Myxosarcina sp. GI1: one gene and its partners. The main gene of each other region encodes a partner of the protein of the gene in region 2 in a complex. Links are inferred from orthologs where the notes say so. Each region holds a gene or a part of one and is shown on either strand. Other genes may lie near its edges.

The links.
Region 1: the proteins of accD (region 2) and accA are in contact, whole or in part, in a solved structure (PDB 8UXZ), measured with the Escherichia coli proteins. The link is inferred for Myxosarcina sp. GI1 from one-to-one orthologs.
Region 3: the proteins of accD (region 2) and accB are in contact, whole or in part, in a solved structure (PDB 8UXZ), measured with the Escherichia coli proteins. The link is inferred for Myxosarcina sp. GI1 from one-to-one orthologs.

Annotation. Positions count from the first base shown.
Region 1 is NZ_JRFE01000014.1:710,963-717,423, reverse strand. What follows is about bases 1,819-4,780. They hold accA (acetyl-CoA carboxylase carboxyl transferase subunit alpha), read right to left. Parts: upstream 3,823-4,780; coding sequence 2,815-3,822; downstream 1,819-2,814. Other genes in these bases: KV40_RS10075 (ATP-binding cassette domain-containing protein), read left to right, coding at 4,026-4,780; KV40_RS10085 (SDR family oxidoreductase), read right to left, coding at 1,873-2,601. Also shown: KV40_RS10100 (MFS transporter), read right to left, coding at 1-7; KV40_RS10095 (glutathione S-transferase family protein), read right to left, coding at 96-752; GTP cyclohydrolase I FolE, read right to left, coding at 1,092-1,811; more of KV40_RS10075, read left to right, coding at 4,781-5,009; KV40_RS10065 (alpha/beta fold hydrolase), read left to right, coding at 5,283-6,113; KV40_RS10060 (hypothetical protein), read right to left, coding at 6,132-6,311; KV40_RS10055 (chloride channel protein), read right to left, coding at 6,313-6,461. UniProt on the Escherichia coli protein: Component of the acetyl coenzyme A carboxylase (ACC) complex. First, biotin carboxylase catalyzes the carboxylation of biotin on its carrier protein (BCCP) and then the CO(2) group is transferred by the carboxyltransferase to acetyl-CoA to form malonyl-CoA.
Region 2 is NZ_JRFE01000016.1:48,249-54,737, reverse strand. The notes cover bases 3,500-6,489. They hold accD (acetyl-CoA carboxylase, carboxyltransferase subunit beta), read right to left. Parts: upstream 5,460-6,489; coding sequence 4,539-5,459; downstream 3,500-4,538. Other genes in these bases: KV40_RS11810 (S-(hydroxymethyl)glutathione dehydrogenase/class III alcohol dehydrogenase), read left to right, coding at 6,049-6,489; KV40_RS11815 (hypothetical protein), read right to left, coding at 5,484-5,693; KV40_RS11825 (4a-hydroxytetrahydrobiopterin dehydratase), read right to left, coding at 4,112-4,444; KV40_RS11830 (metallophosphoesterase family protein), read left to right, coding at 3,500-3,996. Outside these bases: KV40_RS11855 (hypothetical protein), read right to left, coding at 1-133; KV40_RS11850 (GNAT family N-acetyltransferase), read left to right, coding at 200-673; KV40_RS11845 (glucokinase), read right to left, coding at 839-1,894; KV40_RS11840 (GNAT family N-acetyltransferase), read right to left, coding at 1,898-2,395; KV40_RS11835 (tRNA-(ms[2]io[6]A)-hydroxylase), read right to left, coding at 2,406-3,014; more of KV40_RS11830, read left to right, coding at 3,247-3,499.
Region 3 is NZ_JRFE01000028.1:81,490-87,970, reverse strand. Bases 437-3,418 are described here. They hold accB (acetyl-CoA carboxylase biotin carboxyl carrier protein), read left to right. Parts: upstream 437-1,678; coding sequence 1,679-2,158; downstream 2,159-3,418. Other genes in these bases: KV40_RS22410 (GerMN domain-containing protein), read left to right, coding at 3,047-3,418; KV40_RS22415 (DUF2993 domain-containing protein), read left to right, coding at 2,176-2,973; efp (elongation factor P), read left to right, coding at 1,009-1,569; KV40_RS22430 (peptidylprolyl isomerase), read right to left, coding at 437-795. Outside these bases: more of KV40_RS22430, read right to left, coding at 1-436; more of KV40_RS22410, read left to right, coding at 3,419-3,667; KV40_RS22405 (SDR family oxidoreductase), read right to left, coding at 3,684-4,499; KV40_RS22400 (hybrid sensor histidine kinase/response regulator), read right to left, coding at 4,602-6,481. UniProt on the Escherichia coli protein: This protein is a component of the acetyl coenzyme A carboxylase complex; first, biotin carboxylase catalyzes the carboxylation of the carrier protein and then the transcarboxylase transfers the carboxyl group to form malonyl-CoA.

The DNA of each region.
Region 1 (6,461 bases), on a different replicon or contig from region 2:
GTTTCATCTAAAAATTTAATTTATTAGCATTAAAGCATAACTTTAATTGATGCGATCGCCTATCTATCAGTTGCTGGAGGTTTGAGTTTATCTTTCTATCTTTTTTGCAGTATCGCCTTCATTACTGTCTTAGATTTTTCGATATCTTCGGCAGCAGGGGCGGTTTGTCGCCAACTGGCTCTTTGCTGTAAATTATCCAGCCATTTGCTTACCCTTAAATAAGGTTCCAGGGAAATACCCAACAAGGGAATAGATGCTACCGCAGTTCCTGCTACAATATCAGCATAGGTCAGGCGATCGCCTATAAAATATTCAGAATTAGCTGTTAAATTAGCTTCAAAATACTGTAATGCTGTTGCCATAGTTTGCTTGGCTGCATCTACTTGCTTATCAGCAACATCTACATCCAACATCTGTTTCATTAAAGCAATAGAGGCTGGCGGTAATTCGTTAACGGTAACTAATTCGAGCATACGAACTTTAGCAATATCTCTAGCATCGGTAGGCATTAATGAAGTTTCGGGATATTTGGCTTCTAAATAATCGAGAATTGCTAGAGATTCAAAAATACTAAAATCTTCATCTACTAATACTGGTATGTGATGAAAGGGATTGAGTTGAAGAAAATCTGGCTGAAACTGGTCGCCGTTTAGCTTCATTAAAATCGGTTCAAATTCTAGATTCTTTTCCAATAAAGTAACCCAAACTCTGCGAGCGTTTACAGACAAGCGAGAATAGTAAAATTTCAACATAGAGAAAAAGTTAAAAGTCAAAAGCGGCGAGAACCCGCGTCGGCGAAAGACGCAAGGGAACGCTCGCCAAGACAGTCAAAACTAAGATGCTTAACCCTTCGACAATGAGCAATGAGCAGATATCAGTGGTCAATGAAAATTGTTCATTGTTTACTGTTCATTGATACAGGGGTGTTATAATCCCTCTGTCCACTGCTATAGCTCAACTGATAGTAAATACAAATTAAGACAATAACAGTAACTCGCAAGGCGATCGAGCATTTTACCGTCATTGTCTTTGTTTTTCCAAAGGATAAATTATACTTCGTTTAAGCTAAACACCAAGCTACAAAAAAGTTATTACATAAAGCTTGGCTGGTGGCGAATCAGGTTGAGAAACTCTTCGCGAGTTTTTTGCTCGTCTTGAAACGCACCCAACATCGCGCTAGTTACCGTCCAGGAACCAGGTTTTTGTACGCCGCGCATCGACATACACATATGAGTTGCTTCCATAACGACTGCAACTCCTTGAGGCTCTAATACTGTTTGAATAGCTTCGGCAATTTGACGGGTAAGACGTTCTTGCACCTGAAGACGACGAGCGTACATTTCGACAACTCTGGCAAGCTTGCTCAAGCCGACTACCTTTTGATTGGGAATATAGGCTACGTGCGCTCTACCCATAAATGGCAGCATATGATGTTCGCAGAGGCTAAAGAAATCAATATCTCTCACCAGCACCATCTCGTTATGTCCTTCATCAAAGATTGCGCCATTGACAATAGTTTCTAAAGATTGCTTGTAGCCCTGAGTCAAAAACTGCATGGCTTCGGCAACTCGTTTGGGAGTTTTTAATAAACCCTCTCGCTCTGGATCTTCTCCAACAGACTCTAACATAATGCGTACAGCATCCATCATTTGTTCTTTGGCTGCTTCTGTAGTCGCATGAATTTCGGCTTCCTTGCCATTATGAGTGTTTCGATCTGGACGACTATTAATTTCTGATAAATTAGACTTTAATGGATTGGAAGCACTGTTGTTAAAAGACTTGGAAGAACCGTTAGAAAAAGCTCTGGTCATAATTAATTGTGAGTAAAACTCCTCGATCTTGCTGATATTAAACTAGTGAGCGTCATTTACCTTATAAAGCCCCTCCACTAGGCATGACGGTCATTTCTTCAACTACCGCCTGAGATGGTAGTAAAGCTGCATGGAGTATAGATTGAGCGACGGCTTCGGGAGTCAACATTGCTTGGCGATCGAAATCCGCGCTTACGGTGTCGGTATCCCAGATTGGAGTATTGACCGAACCTGGCGAAATAGTAACCACACGAATACCGTTAGATGATTCTTCTACCGCTAATACTTTTCCTAAAGCCACTACGGCAGCTTTACTAACGCTGTATGCTCCCCAGTTGGGAAAAGCACGATGGGCAGCGATAGAGGCAACATTAATAATTGTTCCTCGCTGACGCTGGCGCATTTGAGGTAAAACACCTTGTATGCACTGAAAAACACTAGTCAGGTTGAGGTCGAGTATTTGTTGCCAGTCGGACAGGGGTGTTTCTGCTAGATGGTTAGTATAGCCCATGCCTGCATTGTTGACTAGAATATCGACATCGCCAAAATCATTAGCGATCGCCTCTACGCGCTCTTTAACTCGGTCTACAACTGACAAATCTAATGAATATGCTTTTGCCACTACTCCCATGGTTTCGATCGCCTCAGCTACCGCTTCTAATTTATCCAGGGAACGACTAACTAAAGCTACGTCAATTCCCGATTTAGCAAACGCTAAAGCAGTTGCTCTGCCGATGCCACTACTCGCGCCTGTCACTATCGCTCGTAGCTGATTTGGGGGTGGATTCATTATTGTCTGTAGTTAAAACTGTTTGTTAAAAAAATAGCTTGACGCTAAATAGTTCTTAGCAATAGCACATTAAACATAATGTAATGTAACAAAATATTGCCTTAGCAATTATAGCATCCTCGTAATTTCTCTTGGTAATGTCTCGCTTTAAAATCTCCCGACCGCAAGTTTATCATCAATAAATTCTTTGTTTTAATTGGTAATTGCTACTGTCTATGAAGATAGCTTGACATTTTTCGATTTTTCTAAAGCCGTAGCTTCAAATATGCCCATATTACGAAACTTTTGATAGCGAAGGTCTTGTCTTTGTTTGGGGGGCATTTGCAAGAGTTTTTCTAGATTTTCCCAAATAGCTGTTTTAAGATTGACAGCAGTTTCTAAAGGTTCGGCGTGCGCTCCGCGAGTTGGTTCTGGTACAATTTCATCAATTATTCCCAACTCTTTTAAATCCCAGGAAGTAATTTTTAAAGCAGCAGCAGCGCGATCGGCTTTTTTAGCATCCTTCCACAAAATTGCCGCACAGGCTTCGGGGCTAGCAACGGTATAAACCGAATTTTCTAACATTAACAGGCGATCGCCAACACCAATTCCCAAGGCACCTCCAGAACCACCTTCGCCAATAACGGTACAGATAATCGGCACCGTAAAGCTAAACATTTGCCGTAAATTATAGGCGATCGCTTCTCCCTGCCCTAGTTTTTCAGCTTCGACTCCCGACCAAGCCCCTGGTGTATCGATAAAGGTTAAAATTGGCATATCAAATTTATTGGCGTGTTCCATCAGTCTGAGGGCTTTACGATAGCCTCCAGGAAAAGCCATGCCAAAATTACGAGCGACATTATCTTTAGTATCTCTACCTTTTTGGTGTCCCAAGATTACCAATGGTCTGCCATTAATTCTAGCCACTCCTCCAACTAATGCGGGATCGTCATAGCCGCCGCGATCGCCATGTAGTTCGATCCACTCATCGGTAATCGCTCGAACATAGTCTAAAGTGCTAGGACGACGGGGATGGCGGGCTAACTGCAATCTTTGAGCAGGTGTGAGAGAATTAAATATTTCTTTACGCAGTTGTTCGGCTCTTGCTTCTAACTGCAATATTTCTGCCGAAACGTCTACCTGATTTTCTTCTGCCAGGTTTTTTATTTGATCGATCCTTGCTTCTAATTCACAAAGAGGTTTCTCAAAATCTAGTAAAAATGTGCGTTTGGGTTTAGACATACCGTACTAAAATTTATTTTTGCCAATAGTACTCGTAAACTATCATTATCCTCAACGGGATCTTTATTGATGAATGTTTATTAACTATAAAAGTTTCAATTTTATTGTCCCCGAAAACGATCTTTTTTAAAACCTGTAAACTATTAACAGAGATCGACAAACGGCAAACTAATCGAGTAGTCGATTTTTATTTGAGAAACTCCGTGTCTATTATTGCAGTTGAAAATCTTAGCAAAATCTATCCAGTTGCGGTCAAGCAACCAGGAATCAAAGGAACGCTAACTCATTTCTTTCGCCGTACCTATCGCGAAATTAAAGCAGTACAGAATGTTTCCTTTTATATCGAACCAGGAGAGGTGGTAGGTTTTTTAGGTGCCAATGGTGCGGGTAAAACTACTACCTTAAAAATGCTAACTGGGCTAATTCATCCTTCTGAAGGTAAGGTTAAAGTAGCTGGCTATACTCCCTTTCGTCGCCAACCGCAGTTTCTACACAAAACCAGTTTGGTGATGGGACAAAAACAGCAGCTTCTTTGGGATTTACCCGCTCTCGATTCACTCAAAATTAATGCTGCGGTTTATAATCTCTCCGATAAAGTATTTCAGCAGCGATTAAGCGAACTCGCACGGATGCTCGATATTGAAAGCAAGTTAATCCAGCCAGTACGCAAGTTGTCTTTAGGGGAAAGAATGAAGGCAGAATTGTTAGCCGCGCTGCTGCATCATCCGCAAGTCTTGTTTCTCGACGAGCCGACTCTAGGTTTGGATGTTAATGCTCAAGTTGCAGTAAGAGAATTTTTGCAAGAGTACAATCATCGCTATCAGGCAACTATTTTACTTACCAGCCACTATATGGCAGACATTACGGCTTTGTGCGATCGCGTATTGTTAATTCATCAAGGACAGCTAATTTATGATGGCAGTTTGGAAGGACTGTTAGCCCGTTTTGCTCCCTGTCGCGAAGTAAGAGTAGAACTCGCTCGGCACCTGCCAACAGACAAATTATCTCAGTATGGAGATGTCAAAGCGATCGACGGACAACAGGTAAGATTTTTGGTAAGAAGAGAAGATTTGACCGCTACTATTTCGCGTTTGCTTTCTGAGTTACAAATTCAGGATATGAGCGTTAGCGAACCGCCGATAGAAGAAGTAATTGGTCGTCTTTTTAGTGCGGGGACGGTAACGTAAGAAGTAGGAAGTAGAGCGGAGACCCACAGAGCCTACCGCCTCAGAGCCGCCTGGCGGCGTTTGCGCGTATGCGCTGTTCGCCGTCAGGCGCAAGGGAACGCTCCGCTCCCGAAGGGTAAGTAGAAAGTAATTTATTTCTTTCCGCTTCTTTTTTATTCCCTATTGCCAAGGGGCTGTCTCCGTAGCTTGGTTGCGGAGTTAATACGCCCCGCCGTTCCCTGTTCCCTAGAACGGTCATCTAAAAAACTACAGGTTTCGATCTAAATACGGTTTATGGATTTGAATGTTGAAATTAAAGGTGAGGGCTATCCCATTCTTTGTCTACACGGACACCCAGGATCTAGTACTAGTATGTCTGTATTTACTAACTATTTCTCTCGCGAATATCAAACACTAGCACCAGATCTGCGAGGTTATGGTAAAAGCCGAGCGCGAGAGAATTTTGAAATGAAAGATCATTTACACGATCTTCAAATCTTACTAGATAAATATCAAATCGATCGCTGTTTGTTATTAGGCTGGTCTTTAGGCGGAATTTTGGCTCTAGAATTGGCTTTAGCAGACCCCGATCGCTTTAGCGGACTAATTTTAATCGCTTCAGCAGCACGCCCTCTAAGCAGTCATCCTGCGGTTAGTTGGCAAGATTTACTGTTTACTGGCGTAGGAGGAATAGTTAACTATGTTCTACCAGGGTGGCAGTGGAACATCGATACTTTTGGCAAGCGATCGCTGTTTCGCTATTTACTTGCAGAGCAAACACCAGCAGCTTATCAATATCTGGCGAAAGAAGGTGTACCTGCCTATTTGCAGACTTCGGCAGCGGCTAGCAAAGCTCTAAATCGGGCTATAGGAGAAGGTTACAATCGTTTAGCAGATTTAGAGAAAATAGAAATTCCCTGTTTGGTCTTAGCAGGAGAAAGCGATCGCCATATTACTGTCGATTCTAGTCGAGAAACCGCTAGGCATTTAAAATATTGTCATTGGAAAAGTTATCCTCATGCCCATCTCTTTCCCTGGGAAATACCCCAGTTAGTACTGACAGACATCGAGCAATGGTTGAGATTTCACCCCGAAGTACATAAGTTCGGAGTTCGGAGTTTGTAGTTCGAGCGAAAAATTTTTTCAATCTTTGAATAGATCGAGACAAGCAACACCAGTCCAACCTATAAGGACTATGCCGCCAAGGAAACAACTAACATAAACTACGGGACCCCAACCCAGATTTGTAGTCATAAGCAGACAGAAAAGGCAAGTTGAAAATAGCAATATGGCGATCGCCACCAAAAAATTTACAATTGACATATTAGTTATTTACCAAGGCTTTTATTTTATTCAGACCGAGAACAGCAGTGTCTTCTTCATTAACTGAAGTTACTTTCTCTAAAATCAAGCTAGAAGAACTAACTTCCTCTAAATCTCGACTACGCTGTGTCTTAATCATCGAGATTTGGC
Region 2 (6,489 bases):
CTCCAAATCCAATTAAAATATTTAGTGCCAGCGAACCTGTTTCTTCAGAAGCAAATTTTTTAAGCCGCTCGTACTCTTCTCTAGTGATTCTTCCTTCTAAAAGAAGCTTGTCAATATCTAGTACAATTTTCATTGCCGAAAGTTTCAGTAAAATAAGATCGCTTTTACTGTTCCCAATTCAATTGTTTAATTAACAACCGTGAATCAAAGCTATTTTGATATTAAAACTGCCACTTCACAAAACGATTTAATTATTGCCGAACACTTTTATCAAATGTGGCTCGATCTCGGTTTTCAGGAAGATGCGATCGCTGCTAACTGGAAAGAAACGACGCTTAACTATATTGACAATGCTCGCCAAAATTTACAATATCAAGCTTTTGTTGCCGAAGTAGAAGGAAATATAGTTGGTTCTGTTAGCTGTCAGTTATTTGATGGTCTATATCCTGGAATTTTTAAGGCAGAATTTCGAAACTATGGTTATATATGGGGTGTTTATGTGGAAAAATCTTATCGACATCAAGGCATTGGCAAAGAATTGACTAGCAAGACAATAGAGTATCTTAAATCTATTGGTTGCACTAGAGCAGTTTTACATGCTTCCCCTCAAGGTAAATCATTATACGAAAGCCTTGGTTTTGCGATCGGCAATCAAATGCACTTCGATCTTTAAAAGTTCGATCGCTTTAAACATAACTTTTTGCTTTAATTACTGACGCGATCGACCTCGCTCTTTTCAGAATTATCTGGCTTATAAGCTTGTCTAATAGCATATACAGATACCCAAGTTTAACCAGAAACAAAGATAGCAAATGCAATTGAAACAAACCATTTAATTTTAACTATTCAAATTCGATTCTCGTTTACCAGACTGTAAGGCGTAAAGCACCGAACCTACTAATCCTACTTGAGGATTAAGAACAATATGTACGGGAATATTATCTAGAAGATTACTAACTCTGCCTTTTTGCTTATAGGCATTGATAAACCGTCCATCTTGCATTAACAGTAAGTTTTTAGCGGCAATTCCACCAGTAATGTAAATGCCACCATAGGGCAACAATTTAAGAGCTAAATTGCCAGTTTCAGCACCATAAGCTTCAACAAACATCTCCATAGTTTTGACGCACAGGCGATCGCTCTGTTTGAAAGCTGCCTGAGAAATAATGGCAGCAGGATCGATAGTTTTTTCGGTTTCTTTTTCCCAAGTTCTAACTTTATCGCCAACTGTTGCTGATTCTTGAACAAAATTAGAGTCACGCAAAAATTGATAGATAGCGACAATTCCCTGACCAGAAACTACTCTTTCTACAGAAACGTGATTCGTTGCCAGTTTATCTTGTAAATATTCTAAAAGCTGAATTTCTAGCTTGTTGTTAGGTGCAAAGTCTGTATGACCACCTTCGGTAGGAAAAACTAAATATCTCTGTCCTTGAGGCACTAAAAATGCTTCTCCCAAACCAGTTCCCGCACCAATTACGCCTATAGGAGAGTTACCTTGCTTGACTCCAGTTTGAAGTGTGTGCAGATCGGCATCTTTTAAACCCAAAATACCAAAGCTATTAGCTGCAAAATCGTTAATTAAACTAACTTCTTTAATGCCTAATTCAGTTGATAAACGCTGTGAATCTAAAACCCAACTAATGTTAGTTAGATTAGAAGTATTATTAATTACGGGACCTGCGATCGCAAAACAGGCAGCTTGCGGCGTTGAATAATTGCCCGTAGCTAAAAACTGTTTTACCATCGGCACTAAATCGACAAAACTAGCACTGACATACTGTGCTTCTTTAACAGTTTTAAATGACTTTTCTGTCTGAGTAACTTCGGTAACTTCTACCAGACGTAAAATTGTTTTGGTTCCGCCAATATCGCCAGCTATTAAGAGCATAATTTGTTATGGTTTGTTGTTTATACTCAATTTCTTAACATACACCAAATCGCACCGTTCGGTTTCTATTCCCGTAGCGGGTTGATAACCAAAGCTTTGATAGAGTTTTACGGCTTCAACTAATACCGTAGCCGTTTCGAGCCAAATTTGTGCGTAATTGCGCCGCATTATGGCTGTTTCCAATTCTCGCAATAAATATTTACCCAATCCTCTGCCTCTTACTTCGGGCAATAAATACATTTTACGAATTTCTACCGCTTTTTCGCCTCTAGTAGTGGGATAATATCCTGCCGTTCCAACAATTTTGTTTGCCCGTTCGACAACCCAAAATTCTCCTCCAGTCGCCAGATATGACGCTTCTACTTCTACTGCATCGCGATCGGCATCTTCTGGTTGCCAGGGTAAACCATATTCACTCAATACTTGTCGAATTACTCGCGCTGCTGAGTCGCGATCGCGCTGTTGCCAATCTCTAACTCGAAACTCGCCATAAATTTTATCCATCTACTTAGCTTTAACTATGTATTCTCGGTTCTGGATGTAAAGTAGCTAATATTTCGCTTTCAAAAGTTGCCAATTCTTCTAAACGTTGATTCAATATCTCTCGTTCGCTGTAGCGGTCGGCTAATAACCAATAAATACCGTAGTGACGGGCTTCTGATGCTACTAAACTGCGATAAAATTTAGCTAAATCGCGCTCTGGACAGTGTTCGGCTATTAAATTCAATCTTTCATGCGATCGCGCTTCAATTAGAGCCGAAACCATTAGAGAATCTAGCAACCGTTCTGGTTCGGCATGGCGAATTTGAGATTTTAATTTTGCTCCGTAGGGAGGAGAGTTTAAAGGAGCCAGGGAAATTTTTCTGGTTTCCAGCCATTGATTGACTAACTCAAAATGCTCTAATTCTTCTTTGGCGATCGCTGTTAACTGTCTGACTAAGTGATGATGGGCGGGATAGCGAAACATCAAATTAATTGCCGCTCCTGCCGCTTTGCGTTCGCAGTGGGAATGATCGAGTAAAACAACATCTAGATTGGCGAGAGTTTGTTGGAGCCAAGCCTCACTACTAGGTTGTTTGAGAATTTTAAATTTGGTATTTGATGCCAATGTTGTATCTATCATAAATGAATTTTAAACAACAATTTCTGTAAAGCTCATTAATATCTCTATCTCTATGTATTTGTTTTTTTATAGTTACAATGTCAAGATAAAAACAATTCAGAGCCGACGTAAAACTTTTTCCGTTAAATGGGAACACTTTAGATAGATAAATTAACAATTTGCTATAACTGGCTGAGAAACTTCTTTAGTTAATAGCAATAACCCCTCTGAAGTCGTACACACACAGTTTAATATGACCAATCACCGCCAAATCGTAATTGGTGACGTACACGGACACTACGACACCTTGATTACTTTGTTAGACTTAATTTCTCCCAACAGCGACGATGAAATTTACTTTCTGGGCGATTTAATCGATCGAGGACCTAAAAGCGCACAGGTAGTAGAATTAGCAATTGCTAATAATTATAAATGTCTGCGAGGTAATCACGAAGAAATGTTGCTTAATGTCGTCGGTAGTGGAGAAGTTTCGATGGATCTCTATCAAAGTTGGCTTTATAGCGGCGGTCATGCTACGGTTAGCAGTTACAACAGCAAAATTCCCCAGGAACACATTGACTGGATGAAAAATTTGCCGCTTTACCTGGATTTAGGAGAGTATTGGTTAGTTCATGCGGGCGTGCATCCTCAGATACCTTTAGGAGAACAGTCTTCCGCACAGTTTTGCTGGATTAGAAATGAATTTCACGGTAACAAACAGCCGTTTTTTGAAGACAAACAAATTATTACGGGTCACACTATCACTTTCACACTTCCAGGAGTCGAACCAGGTCAAATAGCAGCAGGTCCTGGCTGGTTGGATATTGAAACTGGAGCTTATCATCATCATAGTGGTTGGATGACCGCTTTAGACATGACTCACAAAAAAGTCTATCAGGCAAATAGCCAAGACGGTAGGGTTAGGATTATGCCCCTCAATAAAGCAATCGCCTATATCGACTATAGCGGCGGTAGGTTTAGACGCATACTTAAAAGAGTCTAACCAGAAATGTCGATACACTAATATCGCTGTGCGGAAGTAGCAAGTAGCAAGTTATTAACTCTACGTTGTTCTCTTGTTTATTGCTGATAGGCTTATTTAAGCATTAGTCTACTAGTTACTTAGTTAATTGAGAAATCGTTTCAGCTAGAGCAAAGTCCTGGTTAGTAATGCCACCAGCATCATGTGTCGTAAGCGACACGGTAACTTTGTTGTAATTAATCGCAATGTCTGGGTGATGACCTGCTAACTCTGCTGGTTCTACCAGTCTGTTAACGAAATCGACTGCCGCCACAAAGTCTTTAAATTCAAAAGTTTTGACTATTTTGTTGTTTTTTTGAGTCCAACCAGGAAACTGCTGGAGTTTTTGAGAGATTTCAGTTTTACTCAACACAGTAGCAGGTTTGGCAATGGCTCTTTCCCCCAGACAATTGAGAGTCAAAATTGCCATTAACAAACTAATGATGAACGAGCGTTGAAACTCCTGCATCGGGATGAAATTTAAACAACTCAAGCGATTGGCTTTTAGCTTTAATTTGGTAATTTTAAACTTCAGTCTTGGTTGGTGCAACGCCATTTTGATAGTTTACTGGAGACATTAAAGGATAAAAAGATTGATGTAATCCGACCAGCTGTGCCAGAGTTTTCTTAAGTTGAGTACGAGGTACGATTGTATCGACAAAGCCATGTTGCAGAAGATATTCAGAAGTTTGAAAACCCTCGGGTAGCTTTTCTTTGAGGGTTTGTTCGATAACCCTGCGTCCTGCAAATCCTATAGTTGCTTTGGGTTCGGCGATAATAATATCTCCTAACATGGCAAAGCTGGCAGTTACTCCTCCCGTAGTAGGATGAGTCAAAATTGGAATATAAAGCAAATGTGCTTCGCGATGGCGTTGTAAAGCCCCCGAAATTTTTGCCATTTGCATTAAACTCAACATACCTTCCTGCATTCTCGCACCGCCAGAGGCACAGACAATAACTACAGGCAAACGTTCTGCGGTAGCGTGTTCGATAAGACGGCACAGTTTCTCGCCTACTACCGAACCCATGCTACCGCCCATAAAGCGAAAATCCATAACTCCTAGAGCTACGGGCAAACCATCTATCGAACCCGTCCCCGTTAGAACCGCGTCATTAAGACCTGTTTTAGATTGATAGTCTTGGAGTCGTGTCTGATATTCTTTGCGATCGCGAAACTTCAGCGGATCGTTAGGAAGTATTTCTTCTCCTAAAAAATCCCAGGTTTCGGGATCGATTAGCTGCTTAATTCGTTCGTTAGCATCGACGCGATGGTGATGTCCGCATTCTAAACAAACTAGTTGATTTACCTGTAAATCTTTGGCATAGGCAACGGCACTACATTCGTCGCATTTCATCCATAACCCATCAGCTATTTCTCTTTCTTGCCGTTTTTGAGTTGGAGTTTCAGTTTTTCTAAGGTTGGCAAACCAGTCGATTAAAGACATAATTTTAAATTTATATTTACGATGTTACTCATTTTCCTCTGGAGAACTAAGCAACAGTAAAGCCGTCCAACGATCTTTTGCTAAAACTTGAAGTGCTGCCTGGCTTCCCTGTCCGCAATAAATACCCGCGCCAATATTGAGAACGCGGCTGGGAATATCGTGGGCGGCTAATATTTGCTGCATCAACTCTGCTTCCCAACGGGCTTTAGTAGTTTTTAATGTAGTCCAGAACACGAGTTTATGATGTTTTATTTAGCCATACCACAGAGGAAATCGCTTTTTGGGCGATAATCTAACTATTGTAATATTGTAATTTCTATTGGGTTTGAAAAAGCCAAACTCAAATCGATCTTAAGTATATAAAGGTTGGCAGCTTAATTAAGTACAAATCTTGTTTGGATTTATATAGACTAATGAGGGAAGTTTGGCACTATCTAGGTTACTATATAGTGCCGTTTCGAGCTAAGTTGATTATGGTCGCTCGCAGCAAGGTAAACAATCTATTAAAACTTCCTTCTAGAGTAGACTTTTTCTGAAAAATAAGGCGACGCAGAGGCGATCGCGATAATTGAAAATCTGGGTGTAAAAAATGAAAGTAAAAGCAGCAGTAGCTTTTGAGGCGGGTAAACCTCTTAGTATCGAAACGGTCGATCTCGCTCCCCCTCAAGCAGGAGAAGTTTTAATTGAAGTCAAAGCTACAGGTGTTTGTCATACGGATGCTTATACGCTATCTGGTGCCGATCCTGAAGGTTTATTTCCCGCTATTTTAGGGCATGAAGGCGCGGGAGTTGTTGCCGAGGTAGGAGAGGGAGTAACCAGCCTCAAACCAGGCGATCGCGTCATTCCTCTATATACTCCTGAATGCCGACAGTGTGCCTATTGTTTGAGCATGAAAACCAATCTCTGCCAGGCAATTCGCGCTACTCAGGGTAAAGGCGTAATGCCCGATGGTACTAGTAGGTTTTCTCTCGATGGCGAGCAGCTTTACCACTACATGGGAACTTCCACCTTTGCTAACTATACGGTTTTA
Region 3 (6,481 bases), on a different replicon or contig from region 2:
AACTTCTAGGGGAATTGCGCGATATTCTCCCGTATCGGGATCGATAAAACCTTCATCTTCTCCTGGAGGATCGCCTGCCTGCAAAATATAGAAGTCTTCGGCACGAGTAAATTCCATGCCGTCGTAAAAGCCGCGATCTACTAAATCGACAAAATTACCACCATTTATTGGCGCACTATAGCCGTCGATAATAATTTCTAAGGTGCCGCGACTGGTTTCCATTTCTACTGTGGCACGACCGAGAAGTTGTGGTAAATCGGCATATTTTTCTGGTACCTCAAAAGGGAAACCTACTACCATCGATCTTTCTAGTTTGCCAATAGACTTTAGCAATTCATCTTTTTTTAGATAAACAGCTTCTTTGTCCTGGTTATCTACTACTTCTTTAAGACCTTCAATCTCTGTATTTATCTGCTCTAATAAAGCTTCAGCTTGAGATTGACGTTCTTCGGGGACGGCAGCCAAAATTTTATTGCGTTTCGTTTTTAGGACAAAGCTAGCATTTTTAACATCGCGCTCGATCTTTCCCCAGCGTTTACCGCGTAGTTGATAGGCAATATCTTCTATATCTTCCTGGACTTTTCTAATCTCATCGTTATCTATAGGTAAAGAGTATCTCAAAATAGCTTGAGGGTCGGTAATCGCATCTCCTTGAGCCAAGTAAGCTAATGCTTGAGGCTGCGGCAGAGCGATCGCGCTACTACAAAACAAAATCACAGCCAATAAAATAGCTAAAATACTTTGAGGAAATTGCCGAGCGGCTCTGGAAGTAAAATTATTTTCTACAGTTTTCATAAATTAAACAACGCCATCGCGCTTTGCGAGACAAATTATATCTACAGAGTATGTTCTTAGCGATCGATCTCCCTTGTCAACATTTCTTTACTATCAGAGTAAATCTCGATCTCGACAATTTACTTATTACTTGGTTTCAATCTCTCTTTATTTATCCCTCACCCTTCATCAGGTAAAATTAATTGTCGTTCTCTCTAGAGTATTTTTGAGTTCATGATTTCTAGTAATGACTTTCGTACCGGCGTGACCATCGAACTAGATGGTTCGGTCTGGCGTGTAGTAGAGTTTCTACACGTAAAACCAGGTAAAGGCTCGGCTTTCGTACGTACCAAGCTCAAAAACGTTCAAACAGGCAACAGCGTCGAACGTACTTTCCGTGCGGGAGAAACCGTACCTCAAGCAAATCTGGAAAAACGCACGATGCAACACACTTATAAAGAGGGTGACCAATATGTCTTTATGGACATGGAAACCTATGAAGAAACCCGTATGAGCGAAGAACAAATGGGCGATCGCGTCCAGTATCTCAAAGAAGAAATGGAAGTTAACGTAATTTTTTGGGAAGACCAGGTTTTAGAGGTCGAACTGCCAACTTCAGTAATTTTAGAAATTACCGATACCGATCCAGGTGTTAAAGGAGATACCGCTACTGGAGGAACCAAACCCGCCATTGTAGAGAGTGGAGCGCAGGTAATGGTGCCTTTATTTATTTCTATTGGGGAAAAAATCAAGGTAGATACTAGAGACGGTTCTTACTTGGGACGAGAAAACTAAATTTAATTGTCTGTTAATTATTAAATAAAAATTAAACTAAAGGCAATTAAAATCTAGCATTGCGATTAAATTTACGTTAATAACCGTTTGAGAGCGGATTGTATAGTTTGTGTCTATAAATTTTCAAGAACTCCGTGAATTACTAGGGGCGATCGCCAAAACCGACATTACCGAGTTAACTCTTAAAAGTGATGAATTTGAATTGACGGTACGCCAGGAAACAAATGTAGTAACTACTAAAGTCATTCCTGAAGTTGTGGATCGCTCGATAGAGTCTGCTTCCGACATAGAACGAACGGCTGGTTCCGATACTACAGCTACTAAAGATAAAGATAAAGATAAGCAATCTTGGATTGAAATCACTTCGCCAATGGTGGGAACTTTTTATCGCGCCCCCGCTCCCGATGAAGAGCCTTATGTAGAGGTTGGAGATCGCATCAATTCAGGAGACACAGTGTGTATTATTGAAGCGATGAAGTTAATGAACGAAATTGAGGGAGAAGTTGCGGGTAAAGTTGTGGAAATTGCAGTTGAAAATGGCGAACCAGTAGAGTTCGGACAAGTTCTAATGCGTATCGATCCGAGTTAATTAAGCTAAAGTTATGTATGGAAATTTTAACTATCGCTCTATTGGGAGTGTTAGGGACTTTATCTAGTGGCGGATTAATTCTCGATTCAATTATCGAGCAAAATCTTCAGCGGCAAGCCATCGCTGTAGAAGAACGGGTGATTCGGATTGACAATGTTCCTGGCTATCAAATTGCTAGCGGCAAACTACACAAGCTGCGCCTGGCTACTAGAGGTTTAAAGCTCGAACCACTTAGAATTGAAGTATTGGAGTTAGAAACAGAGCCAATTGCCTTAAAGCGATCGCAATTGAGCTTCGATAGTGTGAGTCAATTTAGAAAGGCATTACGGCAGCCTTTGCAGGGAGCGGTTAAAATTGTTTTAACCGAACGCGATCTCAATCAGGCTTTACAACGACCGCAGTTTCAAACGCGGCTACAACAAAATTTGAATCGTTTGGTGGCTCGTAAAGCTGGCTCGGCTAATATTGCTTATGAGTTAATTGCCCCTAGTCTGGAGTTACAGCCTCAAAATCGGCTAAAAATAAATTTTATCTTACGCCGTTCGAGCGGCATTTATCGCTCCAACGAACTAGCTATGGTTTTAAAATTGAAAGTAACCTCTGATGGTCGAACAATTAAACTGAGCGAACTAGCGGGAACCGTCAATCAACGTCCGATGTCTTCTAGATTGCTTGAGGGTTTTGCTGATGGCATCAGCGATCGCCTCAGTCTAGAAGATCTTCAGGCTGACGGAATCTTAGCCAGGCTTTTACAATTAAAGATAGAAGAACATAGTCTTACAATAATAGGTTTTGCGCGGGTGGAAACAAATTAATTGCTAAAGTCTTCAGCCAAGCAAAGGTTAAGTTAATTTTTATAAAACTTCCTCTAAATCAGGAGAATTACTTATGCAGGATCGCAAACCAAATAATCGTTTTTCCCTCCCTTTATTGGCGATCGCCGCCGGGGTAATTTTGGCTGCGGGAGGAGGTGCTGCTTGGTGGGCGAAACACAGTCTAGATCGTACCAATAGAACCATCGCGCCAAAAGTTCCAGCTACAGAGCAAACTCAGCCAACCACATCAGAACCAATCGCCCAAGAAAAAGTTGAAATCTGTTGGCTCGATCCTCAAGATAATTCTATCGAATTAGTGGCTAGTACTCAGGCTTTTCAAAAATCGATTCGCCCTCAAGAAGCTTTAACTGCTGCTTTTGAGACACTGCTTGCAGGACCGCAGTCGAATTCTAGCTACACTACCAGTATTCCCGAGGGTACAAAATTGCTTGGCTTGAATGTAGACAAACAAGGAGTTCGTGTTAATCTGTCACGAGAATTTGTTTCTGGTGGCGGTAGTGCTTCGATGGAAGGTAGGTTAGCGCAAGTAATCTATACTGCTACAAGTACTAGTAGCAGCGATCGAGTTTTTATTAGTGTCGAAGGAAAACCTTTAAAAACTTTGGGAGGAGAGGGGTTGCTCGTCGCTCAGCCAATGACACGAGAGAGTTTTGAAGCGAACTTTCAGCTTTAAATATAGCTTGAAATCTTTAGTGTTTCCGATTTAAACTAGCGATTGCTCGGTCGAAGTACCAGTTTAATAAAGGCGCAACCAAGCTGTGAAATCGATACAGCATACTCATCGTCCATCCAGGAGTAGCTGCCCCGCGTCCTAGTTCGATACCGCGAACAATTTTGGTAGCAACTTCCTCTGCCGTCCAGGTTGCTGCTGTTTGAGTTATTAATTTGGTTTCAGGCGGCTTGGTTTTATTTTCGGCAGCTAGCTGGGGCGTATCGGTATCGGGGGGATAAACTACACTAACCTGGATGCCTTTAGGTTTTAATTCCGCTCTTAGAGTCTCTCCTAGCCCTCTTATGGCAAATTTAGAGGGACAGTAGGCACTATAGCCATAAATACCAATCAAACCCGCCCCAGAAGAAATTAAGATAATACTGCCTCGTCCCTGCCGTTCCATCGTTGGCAATACGGCTTTAATGCTATATAGAGAGCCAAAATAATTAACTGCCATCGAGGTTTCATGTGTTTCTAAAGGAAGTTCTTCAAAATAATTGGGAATTGCGATACCTGCCGAGGCAATTAAGATACTTGGCGTGCCTAACTGAAAAATCGCCAATTCAATAGCTTCGGTAATTTCTTGTTTTAGAGCCACATCAGCAGCTACAGTAATTATTCGTTGAGTTTTAGCAGTAACTTGCTCTATTTCTTGCTTGGCGGCTGCTAGCTTGAGGCGATCGCGAGCAATTAGGGTAATATTTGCCCCCTGCTGTGCTAGCAGTCGCGCCGTAGCTTTACCAATACCGCTAGAACCGCCAGTGACGATTGCGTGCTGCTCGTGATATTTCATAAACTATTTTAAATCGCTATTGATGTTAGAGAGAGATTGTTACTGAATCTAATGGCATTACCAAGTGATAACTGAGAAAAGTCTTAAAAAAGCGGTCGCGATTTAAAATTTAGTTTTGGTAGCAATTTGAATTACCTGCATCAAGTCTTTAATGCTGTTAATTTTGGCAGGTAAAAAACAGGGATATACATTTAAATCGGGAATTTGATTTGCTACCTCGCTGGTTTGAGAATCTAAAATTATTAAAGGTAGAGCTGCTAGTTCGGAAAATTGTTGTAAAGATTGTAAATATGCTTGAGGATTGGCAATTGCCGCACTATCGAGAACAATAGCGTCTAGCTGCCAGATACGCGCTAACGTTCTTGCCTGTTCTAAACCCTCAGCTTCAATAATTCGATAACGAACGTTCTGCCTGGAATCATCTCCCAATTGCGTTGTCCAGTCTCTTTCCGACCAGTATTTAAGGCTAAAATTTGCATTTTTCGATCTTAATGACTCGTCGATTGCTTCTGGTTCGGGATAGATACACAAAATAGTTATGTTTTTGGATACGTTAGGGGAAGTACAATGTTTGGCTGGTAGAACTCGAGCCAGAGTATCTCGATTGAATGGTTCGCAAATTAGACCCTGTACTTGACGAAAAGTCTGGCTATCGGTTGGTTTATTTAGTACTGTAGTCAGCAGAAAAATGGGAATATTTTGAGTCTGGCGATCGGATTTAAGCAAGGTCAGTAGATCTTTACTTTCGAGTAAAGAAGAATCAGGATTCATCAGGATATAGCTGGGCTGTAGCTGCCGAGCTTGCTGTAAAGCTTCAATGCCAGTACGAGCTACTACAGAATGATAGCCCAACTCCTGTATTGCCGAAGCTATTTTAGACAGGCGATGAAGCTGAGTTTCTAATATTACTACTATCTGTAAATCTTTGTAATTGGCTTGTAAACAATCATCTTCAGTATTTTGAGGCAAAAGTAAAGTAAATTCATTTCTACCGTTCGCTCTAAAAATTGCGCTGGCATCTCCACCATGAGCCTTAGCTAACTGTCGAGCAAAAAGCAGACTCAACTCACTTTGAGAGTCATCCCCAACCAATTCTCTAGAAGTTAGCGGTATTTGTGGCGATTCTCCAATACTAATTTGATTCCAAACTACAATCGAGAGCCAACCAGTCCAGGAATTAACTGTAATTCCTATACGTTCGGGCTGAGTTTTAATCGCCCATTCTAGCGAACGAGATACGATTTGAGTCAAAAACGAACGATCGACAAATACCGTTTGCGAATTAGGGGCGATCGATAACTCCAATTGAGGAGAAGACAAAAGCTCAAAGTTATCTCTAACTTCCAATTCGGTTGAAGTTTGTCGATATGTTTGTCGGCACAGAGTTTCCAGAGCAATTGGTTCGATGGTAAAGTTTTGCTTGCTGGTATTTAACTCTGTAAGCTTTAATAAATCGTTAACTATATCGAGTGACTGTTTGCCACTGCGATAGATTAGTTCGGCATAGTGGCTCTGTCGGGGATTGAGATTCCCTAATTTCTCGGCTTTGAGTAAGCTGGATAGTCCGATGATGCCCGTTAGGGGAGATTTTAACTCATGGCTGATATTAGCTAAAAATAGCTCGTGCAAACGACACCAATCAGCTTTTTGCCAAATATCTCTTAAATTTGGCTCGGTCTTTCCTTCAATAGCCAAAACCAGCCAGTATGGCTCTGCCGAATTAGTAATCTTTGCCTCAGCAAAATGTAGCGGTATTTTGACATAATACCAGTCATTTAAAAAGCTAATTTGTAGTTCAGAAGCTGCAAATATTGGAGAATTAAAAAGACAGTCTGCCCAGTCAGGCATATTTTTAGCTGTAACTTTTGTCCCTACTTTGAGGTTAGGAAAAAAGGTAGAAACTTCTCTTTGATTTTGGTTGGGCGCAAATTGCGCCTCATGCTCGATCTTTTGTTGTCCTATCCACCATCGAGCAATCTGGG